3 regions of the Lysinibacillus sp. 10T31 genome follow, and region 1 is predicted to be linked to each of the others. Evidence: riboswitches for the same ligand, from Rfam matches in the RefSeq annotation. Region 1 holds a riboswitch; each other region holds the start of a gene.
The links. A riboswitch is a leader RNA that binds a small molecule or an ion and turns the genes downstream of it on or off. The one in region 1 is predicted to bind cobalamin.
Positions count from the first base shown of each region.

Region 2: another riboswitch for cobalamin. It lies ahead of AC1DCY_RS10595 (ribonucleoside-diphosphate reductase subunit alpha); the one in region 1 lies ahead of cobT (nicotinate-nucleotide--dimethylbenzimidazole phosphoribosyltransferase).
Region 3: another riboswitch for cobalamin. It lies ahead of AC1DCY_RS21030 (FecCD family ABC transporter permease); the one in region 1 lies ahead of cobT (nicotinate-nucleotide--dimethylbenzimidazole phosphoribosyltransferase).

Region 1 covers NZ_JBFTHS010000035.1:40,818-46,167, forward strand. Annotated here, with positions in the region: gene AC1DCY_RS18895 (hypothetical protein) at 1-426, opposite strand, end outside; gene skfB (sporulation killing factor system radical SAM maturase) at 445-1,638, opposite strand; gene skfA (sporulation killing factor) at 1,709-1,882, opposite strand; gene AC1DCY_RS18910 (response regulator transcription factor) at 2,151-2,345, shown strand; gene cobT (nicotinate-nucleotide--dimethylbenzimidazole phosphoribosyltransferase) at 2,448-3,500, opposite strand; cobalamin riboswitch at 3,615-3,791, opposite strand; gene AC1DCY_RS18920 (DMT family transporter) at 3,933-4,802, opposite strand; gene AC1DCY_RS18925 (rhodanese-like domain-containing protein) at 5,066-5,350, opposite strand, start outside.
Region 2 covers NZ_JBFTHS010000015.1:19,999-25,348, forward strand. Annotated here, with positions in the region: gene AC1DCY_RS10565 (bifunctional adenosylcobinamide kinase/adenosylcobinamide-phosphate guanylyltransferase) at 1-70, shown strand, start outside; gene cobS (adenosylcobinamide-GDP ribazoletransferase) at 110-886, shown strand; gene AC1DCY_RS10575 (histidine phosphatase family protein) at 859-1,458, shown strand; gene AC1DCY_RS10580 (bifunctional adenosylcobinamide kinase/adenosylcobinamide-phosphate guanylyltransferase) at 1,407-1,799, shown strand; gene AC1DCY_RS10585 (ECF transporter S component) at 2,136-2,630, shown strand; gene AC1DCY_RS10590 (hypothetical protein) at 2,627-3,310, shown strand; cobalamin riboswitch at 3,420-3,607, shown strand; gene AC1DCY_RS10595 (ribonucleoside-diphosphate reductase subunit alpha) at 3,771-5,350, shown strand, end outside.
Region 3 covers NZ_JBFTHS010000044.1:33,826-39,175, forward strand. Annotated here, with positions in the region: gene AC1DCY_RS21020 (ABC transporter substrate-binding protein) at 1-80, opposite strand, end outside; gene AC1DCY_RS21025 (ABC transporter ATP-binding protein) at 140-913, opposite strand; gene AC1DCY_RS21030 (FecCD family ABC transporter permease) at 914-2,002, opposite strand; cobalamin riboswitch at 2,093-2,276, opposite strand; gene AC1DCY_RS21035 (DNA topoisomerase III) at 2,617-4,791, shown strand.

The DNA of each region.
Region 1 (5,350 bases):
TATGTTTATTATTTCCATTGGCGTCGATAACATATGTGACAGTTCTCTATAGAGTGAATGATCTCGAATATTTGTATTTAAAAAAGTTATTTCCCTGTTTGCATTAATATTAACGACAATTGAATTATTTTCGTAAATAAAACGTATTCTCCAGGCTTCTATTATCCCCCAATCAAATAAAAGATATCGCCATTTCTCTAATAAATCCAACTGATGCATTCGATTCACTACTTCATAGTCATACCAGTAATTCGAAAATGTTTTCCAGCCTGTAACATCAACACCAATTATATGGTCAATATACTTTGTAGCAATAGCTATAGCTTCGTCTTTAGGCAATAAAGAAGATTCATAGCTGGGCGGTCTAAATCTCCAAAATAAACCAAGAGATACTATACCAGCAATAAGAATAAGTCCTTCAATCATATTAACGATCTCCTTTTATTAAACGTAAGTATACGGTTGGTCTATTTCTTCTGAAAAAACTACTTTTGAGATACAACGGCATGTTGTAGCTTTGTCACATAAGGATAATATATTAGCCGGATTTCCTATTTCCTCTAATGTATTTTCTTGTATATGACCTAAAGAGACGCTTTCTACTTGACACGGTGTAACCAAGCCATCTGCTCTTATATACCATTGAAGGTATCCAGGTGTACTAAATTCTGTGCATCCTCCACTGCCATCACCATCCCACATAGGAATATAAATTCTAGCTCCATATTTTTGATGTGCCTTTTTCAGTACATTCTGTACATATGTATAAGCTTCATCAGTTAATCCAAAGGAGATGCCTTCTGCTCTACCAACAGGTAAGGTGATGCCTGCTCTAAATGCCGCTGCACCTGCTGCCACACTCTCCTCTATAACCTGCTCAATAGACATATAGTTTTTAGGATTAACGGTCATGGCAATGAGTGTAGGAACATTCAAGCTAGAAAGTTTTTTTATAGTATTCATTGATTCCATAAAAGCCCCCTCTTTTCCACGTAAACGATCGTGTATATCTGGAGTTCCATCAATGCTCACCTGTACATATACATTTCCTAAGCTCGCTACAAGATCATAATCACTTTTTCTCCAATTTAAACCGTTAGTAAATAAATTGACATTTCTAAAAAGAGAGCTAGCAGTCGTGATAACATGTTTAAAATTTTTAAGTAATTTAGCTTCTCCTCCCGTTAAAGTAATATCTGTAATACCACGAGTAGCTAATTTATGCATGATTGTAGTCCAATCACTAGCATTCAGTTCCATTTTATGACGTGTTCCAGATGATGAATAGCAAAAAGAACAAAATAAATTACAGCCATTAGTTAACTGTAAAATACAGCTTATCGGAATATATGCCTCTATCGACCCTGTTACCATTAAAGGTGGAACATCATATTTCCAAGTATTCGTTATTGGATGTGCTTCTAACATCACAATCAATTCTTCTTCGGTAATCTTTCGCTTCTTTACTATACTTAGTATAGAGGCAGTTATTTGTAGTGATTGATTTTTTGCTAATAATAATGCTATTTCGACGGCCTCTCCACTAAGGCGAAAATAGTACATGCTTCTTTTTTCAACTAACAATGCCCCATTTGGCTGCAAATGAATATAAAATTCTGGTTGATAATCGGTTTCCAATAGTACAACCACCTTTCGATATACGTATGATAAAAGGAGACTAAATTTTTTAAGCCTCCTCTCATTTTTTCTATAACGCTGCATTAATTGGTGTGACAGGTGGCATACAAACCCTAGTAAGAGGTATAGAATGTGCAGCCCAGCAAGCAGCGCAGCCAACAGATTTAACTAGCGGTCTTATCGTCTGTTTTCCAGCTGCTGAATGCGTTGATTCCCAATTTTTCTTGTTTTCATCTGACTTCATAGGAACACCTCCTCTATACTTTATACAAAACAATAGACCTGACATATTTTTATAAATATTAAATATCTCGCAGCCATTCTGCTTTGTAGTTTACAATCTAGCATAAAAAAAAAAAAAAAAATCCGTATTTCACGACATATAAATTCAATTTTCACAATTTTGTAATTTTTTTAAATGTAAAATGATTAAACCATGTACAAAATATAGGTTAATAAATATATCTATGCTAATGTATGGTTATATAAATTAAAAATGGGAGTGTTTGTATATGGTTAGACTTACACCAAAAGAGTATGAAGTATTGCAACGTGTCGCAGAGGATAAAACAAATAGTGAGATTAGTGAAGAATTAGGCATTGGAAAAAGAACTGTAGAGCATCACATATCCTCCATTATTCAGAAGTTTGGAGTAGAATCTCGTGTGGGAGCTGTTGTTACAGCGATTAAAAAAGGACTTCTGTAAAGATTTGCTTTCGAACTATGTAAGGCAAGCTTAAGACTCCCAGAATGCAGGAGGGAGTCTAGCTACCTATAAATAATCAGCGAGGGCCATTGACATTTCACTTTATTTTAATAGCTGCATAGCTTCCTCTAATGTAGTCATGTTTTTCATCATAGAGCATGCTGCGTCCAAAATAGGAAATGCTAAAGCTGCACCAGAGCCTTCACCCAATCGCATATTCATTTGTAGCATCGGTTCAATTCCGAGCATTTCAGCGGCAATTTTTGCACCTGGTTCTTCAGAGGCATGAGAAGGAATAATATAGTCTTTGACGTTTGGCTCAAGTTCGTATGCAATAAGAGCTGCAATAGTAGAAATAAAGCCATCAATAACAACTGGTTTTCGATGTGCGGCGGCAGCAAGTATTACTCCTGCCATAGCGCCTATTTCTAGCCCTCCAACTTTTGCAAGAATATCAATAGCATCATGACGATTTGGTTTATTTAATGCAATAGCATTGTAAATAACCTCTACTTTATGTGCAATCCCTCCTGGTCCAACTCCTGCACCGAAGCCTGTCACTTCATTCGGATGACACTCGTGAAGAACCGATAATATAGCAGCACTAGGTGTTGTATTACCGATACCCATTTCACCTGTCCCGAGTACATTTATCCCTTTTTTAACTTCTTCCGTAGCTACTTCAATTCCCACTTCAATGGATTGAATGGCTTCTTCCCTTGTCATAGCAGGTCCTTTTGCCATATTGTCCGTACCATATTTAATCTTTTTAATGATGACTCCAGCATCATGCGGAATATCCTCTTTTACGCCAACATCTACTGTGACAATTTTTGCATCTGTGATTTTTGCAATAGCACAGACACCAGTCCCTCCTCTAGGAAAATTTAATGTTTGAAAGACCGTCACATTTTGTGGATTAGGTGTTACCCCTTCATCACAAACACCATGATCTGCTGCACAGACAATTATCGCCTTATTATCAATCGCAGGAAATAGGTCTCCTGTAATTCCGGATAGTTGCACAGCAAGGGTCTCCAGTTTCCCCAAGCTTCCAGGAGGCTTGCAAAGTGCATCTATGCGTTCCCTTGCCTTCTCCATCATTTTGTTGTCAGCACTTTGAATGTTTTGAATCGTCTGTTGTAATAATTGCATGAAAATTTCCCCTTTCTTTTTTGCCCTTGTTACTCGAAGAATGATTTAGAGAAAAAAATAAAAAGCCTGTAGTTTATTCCATAACAAATAAACTACAGACTTTTCCATCGTCTATATAACCGAAGCAGATAGGCAGGTCTCCTGGCTCAATTTCAACATTTCATAGAACCTTCCCAGCACGATGCTAGTGGCATTCTCTATGAAACTCCCTTTTACAGTGGTGGGACCGCTAAAGCTTTTCACTTTATTCCCTATTCTCCCGCAATGGGCACCTAATGCTTTTATGTAATTACTTTAAATCTACGGCAAAGTGGTTTTTGTGTCAATGTTTTAATTTTTTAGAAAACATCACATACAATTAAAGAAGTGTTCCAACATGCCACAAAAATACTTCTAAATTTGGATGTCTGCAAGGGGTTTCTTGTTCGTTTACTACTGTGAAATTCGCTTTGTTTTATCTATTTCACTCAGAAATGTTGCGCCGAGTAATAGAATAGCTCCTATTATTTGTAGGGTCGCCATTTTCTCTCCTATAATCATCGTCGAAATCACTAATGATGTGAGTGGATCAATATAGCTTAAAATAGCTATACTTTGCCCTTTTAGATGACGCATTCCGAAAAAGAACAGAAGGAAGCCGATTCCAGCATGGACAATGCCCAATGCAATAAGTAAACTAAATGATTTTATATCGATTTGCATGACTTGAAACCCATTGGTCCCCAAAAGATAAAGCGCAAGGAATAACGCTGCTAAAGCAAGCTGAATAATCGCATTATCAGGTTCTTTTAATCCACGGATATATTTATTGGTGAATGTGACTATTGTATAGAAATAAGCTGCAACAAGCCCATATACAATACCGATATAATGTTCGCTCGTTTCGGTAGTTTGACTTTGAACGATAAAATACAGACCTACAAGAGCAACACAAACATAAAAAATTTTTCTTAATAATATTTTCTCTTTTAACACTATAGGTGACAAACAAATCACTAGTACTGGCGCGAAATAGTAGCTTAGAGCTGCATTTGCGATAGTTGTTTCCTTGTACGCTTGGAAAAGGAAAATCCAATTGCCGCATAAGGCAAAGCTCGAAAGTACCAATGGCCATTTATTTTGCAAAATAGTTGTTTTCGAAAACCTTTCTTTTTTAGATAGGAAAATCAAAAGTAAAAAACAAGAGCCAATGAGACTCATCCAAAAGGCAATTTCACTTGAAGGCAACTTAATGTATTTTGCAAAAACACCTACAGCTCTAAAAATAATCATCGATAATATAAAAGATAGTTTTCCGCTCATTTCTAATTCCTACTTTCTACATGTATATAGTCTTCGATATACAGTAGAATCTATCGAGAATTAGCAAGCTTTTATTGAATGCCTAAACAGCAGATTCTACTGTAAAGACATTGTTGGGGGTGCTATTGTCTGATACATACTAATCCCTCCTTGCACGTTGCTATCATAACACATTTTTACCAAATAATAGCGAACCACTTTAATCTTTCACCACCCGATTGTATAAGAAAAACCCTCGTATAAACGAGGGTTTCAATCGAACATTATTTAAATTCTAACTCTCCATCATAAGCAAGCATGCCGCCTTCAAGGTTTGTTACGTCAAAGCCTTGAGCTTCTAGGTATGCACAAGCATTTGCTGAACGACCGCCAGCCTTGCAAACGATAATGTATGGCTTAGAAGCATCTAATTCACCTAAGCGCTCAGGGATTGTCCCAAGAGCAATGTGTTGAGCACCAGGGATCATGCCTTGTGCTACCTCATCATCTTCACGAACATCAATAATATATAGGTCTTCGTTCGCATCTAATAGTTCTAATATTTCTGT
Region 2 (5,350 bases), on a different contig from region 1:
TCAATGGTTCGTATCTATAGCGGATGAGGCCTATGAAATAAACTATGGTGTCGTAAAGAAATGGAAATAATGAATGACGCTTTGAAAATAAAAAGAAGGTGGCAAGACGATGAAAAATTTCTGGCATAGCATACAACTTGCGTTTCAATTTTTTACAGTTTTGCCGGTACATAAAGAAATTCCTTTGTCGAAAGCAACTATTACAGGGATGTTCGCCTTTTTGCCATGGATAGGGGCTCTCATGGGTACCGCAGTGGCAGCGGTAGTCTATGGATTAACTGAATGGACTTCTAGCAGCGAAGTCTTGCTTTCCTTTGTGATTATCGGATTGTTTGCTTTATTTACTGGTGGTTTACATCTAGACGGTTTTATTGACATGGGGGATGCCTATTTTTCGTATCGGGATCGTGAGAAGCGGCTTGAAATTTTAGATGATCCACGTGTTGGTGCATTTGGTGTACTTTCAGTGCTGTTTTTAGTGCTTGGTAAATTTGTGATACTGCACGAGTTATTCGTTCAGCATAAGTTTGCACTATGGATGCCTGTGTTTATTCCGTTATTAACACGAGTAGGCATGAGCTTTTATTTTATGTCGCTCAAGTGTTCAAAGGAAAAGGGGCTAGCCTACTTTTTTAAAACACATATTAAGCCGGGATCACTTATCTGTTTTATGCTTATCACATTAGTTGTGGCATATAGTAGCTTGTTGTTTGTCATAGACTTCTCAATTGCTCCACTAGTGTTGATGGCTGTATTAGCGATTGCCTTTTTAGTCTTTCGACAATTTACAGTCCGCAACTTTGGGGGCGTTTCTGGAGATTTACTCGGTGCTTCAATTGAAGGAATGGAGGTTGTCCTGTGGGTGACGTTGTTATTGTGCGCTTAATGAGACATGCACCAACAAAGGAAAATTTGGAGAAGCGGTATATCGGCTGGACAGATTCTGCATTAGCCGATGCATCTTTACTGACTATTGTAGATAAAAATGTCACGAAGGTGTATGGTAGCGATTTGCTACGCTGTAGAGAAACAGCTGCCCATTATTTTCCGAATGCAACATACTTGTCTGATAGGAGATTTCGAGAGTCGAACTTCGGAGAATTTGAAGGCCGCACATATGAGGACTTAAAATCCGATAGTCGTTATTGTGCATGGTTAGATGATCCCGTACAGTCACCACCTCCAAAGGGGGAAGGCTTTGATGACTTTTGTGAGCGTGTCATTGAAGGGTTCACGGCATTACCAAAAGATGAAGATGTTTATCATCTCGTTGTACATGGTGGAGTGATTCGAGCACTTCTCGTAGCATTTGCACCAACGGAGCAAACTTTTTGGTCGTATCAAACACTGCATGATAAAATGTTTTCTTTAACATTTACAAGAAAGGCTTGGGAGGAGGGAGCGCGATGCATGTCTTTATCGGAGGAGCCTATAGTGGAAAAACCGACTATGTCATGAAATTGCTTGCAGGTCAAAAAGTTGAGCTAGTAGATGGCGATTTACATGATAGCACTTCTACCTGCGATGTATTAGTTATTAAAAACTTAGAGAAGTGGCTCGTAACACAAGATCTTGAGGATGATGAACCCCTTGTTAGAACCATTTTGACAAGACTAAAGACTCTGGAAGAAAATTGTGCTGTCTATATTATAGTGACCGATATGGGACGTGGAGTTGTGCCTCTGGAAAAACAGTCACGATTATTGCGTGATACATGTGGGCGTTTGTATCAAGCATTATTTGCTGAAGCCGAACAAGTCGTACGCATTTGGTACGGTATCGGGGAACAAATAAAATGATATAGTTTTAAAAAAATTTTATTAGGCTTTTCATTTTGGGGATAAGATTTCCAAGGACGTATGCTTTGTAAATAAGTTGATTGGAGTGGAGGTTGGGCGACTCCTTGGGGATTAGCGATAGAGGAACGAAGGCTAAGTGCATCACATCCTGTGATAACGCCTTCGTGACCAACATCGTGTTGGCCCGAGACCCTGCAGCGCAGCGGATGTTTTCTGTGCGAAAGCGAAGCGGCAGCAACAAAAGCGGCTCATCGGACGCCCCCAGGAAAGCGCCCAACCGGAACGGAAATCAACCCCACGCTATTATAAAAAAATTTAAAGGAAAGAGGAAATGGAATGGATCGACAAAGATTGATGAAATTGACGCTCACGGCCATGGTAGCGGCAATTTGTGCAGTGGGTGCAGTCATTAAAGTTCCAACATTTATTACAACTGCAGCGCTTGACTCTGCACCCGCATTTTTGAGCGTTGTCTTTTTATCTCCAGTATTAGCTGGGGTTGCGGGAGTCATTGGGCATTTTATCTCAGCCTTAACTACTGGCTTCCCACTTGGACCGCTACATATTATTATCGCGGTTGAAATGTTTATTGTTGTATGGGTCTTTGGGGTTATGCATAAAAAAGGAATGCATTTCTGGAAATGGCCTGTGGCACTTGTTTTAAATGGTGTTGTAGCACCTATACCATTTTACTTTATCATTAGCCCAGCATTTTACTGGACGTCACTGACTAGTCTTCCGTTGGCAACACTTATAAATTTAGTAATCGTTGCGATTGCGATGCCAATTCTGTCGAAGGTGTTTGTGCGTAAGGAAGGTCGAGTACATTGAGAAATGCTATAAAAATAGGTGAGCTCATTGCTACAACAGATAATGCCGCAGCAATTGGTGAAAAACCACAAGATGTTGTGTCTGCTTCAGACAAGCTAACGGCATACTTAACTGCGCGTGTTACTTTTTTAGAGCAGCTTGCTGCAAATGCGTTACCAAGCCATATTTTACTCGCTAATTTTTCAGGAGATGCAGCGTGGTCGCGTTATGTTGCAGGCATTCAGCAGGTTTTTGATGAGGTTGGCCATAATTGTCCGCCAATAGACGGTAGCACAGAGTCCAATATGCCGACTTTACAATCAGGATTGTCTATTACGATGCTTGGTGAGCAGCAAAAACGCACAGCAACTAAGCATGAACAGCTTAGCTGGTACACTTATGGACTACCGCTTGTAGGCAATGAAGTCCTTGCGCAGCCTGATAATGTCGCACAGTTGCAACCTATTTTTCAGGCGTGGAAAGAGGGAATCGTGCAGCAAGTATGGCCAGTTGGATCAAAAGGTCTACAAGCCGAATTTACTCGGCTTTTTGGCGAGCAACAGGTCGAAAGTTCGTTAGATGTTGAGAAATCAGCTGGTCCATGTGCAGTAGTTTTGCTAGGAATACAGCCTGAAAAAGAGCAGCTAGCACAAAAAAAATTTCCTAGAAATTTTGAAAAACTACGTAAAACTGCATTGTAATTGGGCTTGCTTCGAGAAAATGTAGCACTTTATAACGTGCAAGGGGCAAAACGCCTATTGCATCAATAAACACAATATGTTAGATTTGTTTAGGAGTTAAACACAATATATAGTATTTTGGACGAGCGGTACCAATATGGTTTAAAAGGGAATTCGGAAAAAGAGTCATCTTAAGCCGAAGCTGTCCCCGCAACTGTAAGTGCTGACAAATGATGAGTAGGCCACTGTGAAAAACGGGAAGGTTATCATTTGGAGGAAGCATGAGCCAGGAGACCTGCCGATATGTTCAAGACAGCAACACATTCTTCGGGGATTGAGAAGTGGAGGCGAGAGATTTGTTCACTTCTTTGTGTGCATGTCCTTCATTTCCATTTCCGATTTTACTGCGATCACGTAACCGATAGATGTTGCGTGATCGCTTTTTGTGTTGTCTGGAGATAGAAAGGGAGAGAATGAGAACATGACAATTCAAATCGAACAGCAAATTGCTAAGCTCAAGAAAAGTTACACGGAGGATGAACTCGAAAGTTTTGTAAGATTATCGGATCGATGGCTACGAAAAAACGATAATGCCACATTTGAAGCATGGGCAGATGCGATGGTTTTACAAACGCTTAGCTTAATTGATGAGGAGGAGCCTTACTGGACATTTGTCGCAGCTCAAATTTATTTAGAAAAACTATATGATCAATTTGCAATGCGCCGTGGAGTTTCAGTAAAGGATGTTTATAAGGTTTTCCCAGAACAATTAGCACACTATACAGAAGCTGGTTTGTATCATGAAAGTTTAACAACAAAATATAGTGAGCAGGAGCTTCAGGAACTTGCTTCTTATTTAGATCCAAGTCGAGATGAGTTGTTTACGTATATTGGCTTAAAAACATTGATGGACCGCTATGTAGTCCGTGATTACACGAAAACACCAGTGGAACTACCACAGGAACGATGGATGGTCATTGCAATGACCCTGATGCAGGATGAAACAGAAAATCGTTTAGAAAAAGTCCGTGAATCTTACTGGGCGATGAGTAATTTATATATGACTGTTGCTACACCAACATTATCAAATGCAGGTAAAACACATGGTCAGCTATCAAGTTGCTTTATCGATACAGTAGATGATAGTTTACAAAGTATTTATGACACGAATACAGATGTCGCAACTTTATCGAAGTACGGCGGTGGTATTGGTGTTTATATGGGGAAAATTCGTAGCCGAGGCTCATCTATTAAAGGTTTTAAAGGTGCATCAAGTGGCGTTTTACCATGGATTAAACAGCTTAACAATACGGCGGTTTCAGTCGATCAGCTTGGGCAACGACAAGGAGCTATTGCTGTCTATCTAGATGTTTGGCATAAAGACATCTTTACGTTTTTAGATTTACGCTTAAACAATGGGGATGAGCGTCTGCGTGCCCATGATATTTTCACAGGGCTGTGCCTACCAGATTTATTTATGGAAACTGTTGAGGCACGTGGGGATTGGCATTTATTTGACCCACATGAAGTACGAGAGGTTATGGGATTCTCACTAGAGGATTTCTACGATGAGAAAAAGGGTGATGGCTCTTTCCGTACTAAATATGCGGAATGTATCGCGAATCCATTGTTAAGTCGTGAAGTCGTACCAGCTATTGATATTATGAAGCGTATTATGCGCTCACAGCTTGAAACAGGCGTACCGTTTATGTTCTATCGAGATGAAGTCAATCGCATGAATCCGAATAAGCATGAAGGAATGGTTTACAGCTCGAACCTGTGCACAGAGATATTCCAAAATATGTCAGCTACTGAGTTCGAATCTATTACCTTAGAGGATGATGTCATCGTAACACGTCGCAAACCTGGAGATTTCGTTGTATGTAACTTATCATCTATTAATTTAGGTAGAGCTGTACCGGCTGGTGTTCTAGAACGATTGATCCCAGTTCAAGTACGTATGCTAGATAACGTTATTGCTCTAAATACAATTCCAGTAAAACAAGCAGAGCGTACGAACCTACGCTACCGTGGTATTGGGCTTGGCACATTTGGCTGGCA
Region 3 (5,350 bases), on a different contig from region 1:
TTTTCCCCGTTACCACAAGCCGCTAAAATACTTAGCATTGCGATTGCAAGAACAAGCCATACGCTTTTTAATGTCTTCATGTCTACTTCTCCTTTTTTCTAAAAAATATATAGAAAGAAATCTAAGACTCCTTAACTAACTATAAAAATTGCTCAGATATATAATAAATATGCGGCTTTTTCGTGACAGGATGTACACTAACTTCCGCATGTACACCAAACACCTTTTGTAGCAATGAGGGTGTTAATACATCAAACGGAGTTCCATACGCCGCAATTTCTCCGTCCTTTAAAACATAAATTTTATCGCAATAAGTTGCTGCAATATTTAAATCATGCAAGGCTACAATGACCGTAATCGGCAAGCTCTGTATTAAATCCATGAGCTGGAGTTGATGCTGAATATCTAAATGATTCGTTGGCTCATCTAATGCCATGACCTTAGCCTGTTGCGCCAAAGCCCTTGCAACAACGACCCGTTTTTTCTCACCACCAGATAATGAACTAAAAGTACGTTCACTTAAATGCAGAACGCCTGCTTGCTGCATCGATTCCTCGACAATAGCTAGATCTTCTTTTGTATCCACTTCCATAAGCCTTTTATGCGGTGTACGTCCCATTGCAACAAGATCCTTAACAGTGAACTCAAATAGCACTGGTGTTTCCTGCCCTACGACGGCTAGTTGCTTTGCTATCTCCTTTGAAGATTGCTTGTAAATATTTTCATTAAATAAAAATACTTCTCCCTCTTGGGGTTGTAGCATACGGTACATATTTTTTAATAGGGTCGATTTCCCACTGCCATTAGGGCCAATTATGCCCACAAACTCGCGTTCTTGAATATGTACAGAAACATTGTTTAATATTTTCACCTGCTGCACAGCAAAAGTAAGGTTTTTTGCTACGTATACCATCTAATTCTCCTCCCCGAAAGAATACATTTGCTTACGCAACATCCATATAAAAAATGGGCATCCGCATAAAGCCGTAATAATTCCAATCGGCATTTCCTCAGGTGCAATCACAATGCGTGCAACTGCATCAGCCCATATTAAAAATATCGCACCAACTAATGCACTGACTGGCAGTACAAACTTATAATTTGAGCCGACAATCATACGTACGATATGTGGAATAATCAGACCTATAAAGCCAATTGCACCACTTACAGCAACAAGGACACCTGTTAATAGGGAAATTAATAAAATTAGTAGCAATCGAAATTTCTCTAAATTAACCCCTAGCGTAACAGCAGATTCTTCGCCTAGTAAAAGTAAATTCAAATGACGTGCATGGAGACGTAAAACTACGTAGACGACCGTTAAAACAACGAATGGAATCAATAAATTCCCCCATTTTGCTCCAGCCAGACTTCCCATCATCCAATACATCACTGCCTTTATGCCGCCCTCTTCTTTCGCCATCATCAGCATAAAATTCGTCATTGCTGACAAAACTAGTGACACGGCAATTCCGGCTAATAATAATCGAATAACTGAAATTCGCCCCTCAACTCGTGCTAAGAAAAACACGATTAGTACTGCAATCGTCGCACCTATAAAAGCCGCAAATGATAGCGCATACATACCCAAAAATGAAAAAGCTCCAAGTAAAATAACAGACGTCGCACCGACAGATGCACCGGAAGATACACCCAAAATATAGGGGTCTGCGATTGAGTTGCGAACTAAAGCTTGAATAGCAGCTCCCGAAATAGCAAGACCCGCTCCGACTATTATGGCAAGTACTACGCGGGGAGTACGAATTTGCCATATGATAATTTCCTGCGAACGACTCCAATCTTCTGCAATTCCAAGTGGATTGAACGGGATATGCGACAAAAAAATACGCCATACAATACCAGGTGTAATAGATACAGAGCCTACCATTATCGCTAACGTCATTGATATTAGAACGACACCAGTCAATACTAATAAGAGTAGGTTGATTTTTCTTGTTGTTGGATTTTTCAAAACGCTCTCCTCTCTTAAAGCAAAGGGCATAAAAAAAATCCCCTTGTCACAAGAGGATGTCATAGTTAAATAAAGGGCGTCTCTTCCCAGTCACTACAACCATCCTCGTGGTTCTATGTAAGTTTGTTACTTTTATTGGCAGGTCTCCTGGCTCAGGTTCATCATCTATACGCCTTCCCATAGCTCGCTACAGTGACTATTGTATAGACTCTCCATTACAGTTGCGGGACAGCATCGGATTTGCACCGATTTCCCTTTTAAGCAAACGAACAATGTCATTCGCACCAACAAGAATTATTAAGTTATAAGAGGAACAATATCAGAATATTTTCCAGATAGCAATTATATTATATAATACATTAAAGTAAAAATATTAATAAACGAGCGTTTAATAGCTGTAAAATAGAACTATTAAACATTAATTATTTTTAGAAAAATAAATATATTTAGCCTTCTTCTCTATATTCAATATCACAACGTAATCCCATTAAAAAAAGAAAAAACATTAGCAGATGAATTTTCGGACATCTTTTAGTTTGAAGAGCAGTCCGATAAACACAATTATTAATATTACCGTTATACTGAAAATTAATTTATAATTAATATACAAGAAGTTGTAATTATTATTAATAGGAGAAGGATATATGAAAATAGTAATTGCAGAAAAACCAGATCAAGCTGCAAAATTAGCTGCCCCCTTTTCTTTTACAAAAAAAGCTGGTTACTTTGAAGTTAAGCCTAACACATATTTTCCAGATGGAGCACTAATTACATGGGCGATAGGACATCTATGTGAATTGAAAGCACCTGAGGAATATAATCCAACATGGAAGAAATGGACATTAGAAACATTACCGATTATTCCAGATCGATTCGAATATAAAGTGACAAAATCAAAATATAAACAATTCAATGTAATTAAAAGTTTAGTAAAAAGACCTGATATTCGAGAAATCATCATTGGTGGTGATGCTGGGCGTGAAGGTGAGTTAATTATCCGCACCATTTTGAGAGTATGCGGTGTTAATAAACCGATGAAACGTCTATGGATATCATCTTTAACAGAAAACGCTGTAAAAAATGGGTTTGCAAACTTACTACCAGAAGAGAAAACACGTGATATTTATTTTGAAGCACTAAGTCGTTCATGTGCAGACTGGCTAATTGGCATCAACACATCCAGATTATACACGGTACTCCTCAAACGAAATGGCGTGAAAGATGTATTTTCAATTGGTCGTGTACAAACACCTACACTTGCACTAATAGTAAAGAGAGAGCATGAAATTGCGAATTTTAAATCAGAACCATTTTGGGAAGTGGAAACAGAGTTTAATTTTAATGGAAAAATGTTAAAAGCAAAATGGCATAAAGATAACATTTCAAGGGTTCAAGAGGAACGACAAGCTATTGCGATTGCTAATTTCTGTATCAATAAAAATGTAGAAATTAATAGTATTAAAAGAGAAACAAAGGAATACGCTCCTCCATTGTTATTCAACTTATCTGCATTACAAGCTACAGCAAACAAGGCCTATAAATTCTCACCACAAAATACACTGGATATTTTGCAAAAGCTTTATTTAAAGGGCGTAGTTTCCTATCCAAGATCTGATTCACAATTTTTAACGAATGAAGAAGCAAAAACACTACCTAAGATACTAGAGCATTTAAGTAAAATTGATAAATCTAAAGGTCTTCTTCCGCCCCCAACAAGTTCAATTATGAATAATAAAAGATATGTGAATGAAAAAAAAGTAACCGATCACCATGCAATTATTATTACAGAGCAAATACCAGACGTAGCGAAGCTAAGTACAGAAGAAGAAAAAATTTATGATTTAGTTGCAAGACAAGTCATTGCAGCACATTACAACAATGCCATATTTTCTTACACAACGATTCATTCACTTGTCGATAAACGTGCAGAATTCATCTCTAAGGGCAAAGTGCTTATGGAAGAAGGTTGGCGTAAGGTAATTTATCATTCTAAAGAAAACTCACCTACAGACAAAGATGAACTACTTCCCCTATTACATGAAAATGAGCAAGGTATCGTTGCGAAAGCTAACGTAAAAAAAGGTGAAACCCAACCACCAAATCGTTATTCTGAAGGTAATTTGATTACCGTAATGAAAACAGCTGGTAAACATTTGGAAGATGCGGAATTAGAAAAGGTCTTATCGAAAACGGAAGGATTAGGTACTGAAGCTACACGCGCTAGAATTATTGGTACATTAAAAGATCGAAACTACATCGAAGTTAAGAAAAACCAAGTCTTTGCAACGACTAAAGGTATGTTACTAATTGAGGCACTAGGTGAAAGTATCTTAACTTCCCCTTCTATGACAGCCAAATGGGAGCAACGACTTTCTGAAATTGGTGAAGGCAACGCTTCTCCTAAAGTATTTATGGAACAAGTAAAAAAGCTTGCTGACAAATTGATTTCAGATGCTAACATGCGTGAAAAGGAATGGGCATTTAATCAAAATGCAGTCGATAAAATCACTGCAAATAATCCGTACAATAAAAGATATAATAAAGAAAAAACAGTAGTTGGGAAATGTATCCTTTGCGAGGGGTCAATCATAGATCATGGCACTTTTTACGGGTGTTCAAATTATAAAACAGCTAATTGTAAATTCTCGGTTTCAAAGAAACTTTTAAGAAAAACTATTTCACAATCCAATATAAAAAAACTCTTGGCAGCTGGTGAAACAGACTTGATAAAAGGATTTAAAAAAGGAGAGAAAACTTTTAATGCCCACCTTATTTGGGATGAAAAAGAACGTAAAATTAATTTTAGATTTCCACAATAACTAACAATTCTACTTTCAACATATCGTTGAAAGTCTGTAGCTTGTATTAAGAATTTAATAATAGCCTTGATAAACAAGTAAAAAGAAAGTGCGTGTTTTAAAAAAAAAAAATCAAAACGTGCTCTTTATATATTTTATTGAATCATTCTTCTCTAAAAAAGATCGATCATTTCTATGATATTTCCTCCATTAAAGTGCCCTTTAATGAAGAAACATGCCAGAAATTATATTAAGCATGCTCTTTTAATATAGCTGTTTTCTCAAAGATTGTTGCTTTTGATTTTGCTATCTTCTTCGATTAAAGCACCCGTTCGTATGATAAGGTCAGCCAGAGGAAATCTGGTTGACTATTTTTTATTCAATTTATAGATTGATAGTAGCCTGGTCGAACGGAAACACCAGTGGGACTAGATCCCGACAACTAAACTGTTCGCCTTTTATAGGGTGATTTTTATTTAACCCCTCACTGTTTTATCAGTTCTTCTTCAAGTAAACTGCCCCGTTAGCCATCCATGTTGCTTAAAGTCAACACTACACCTCAGAAAATGAAAGATGATTA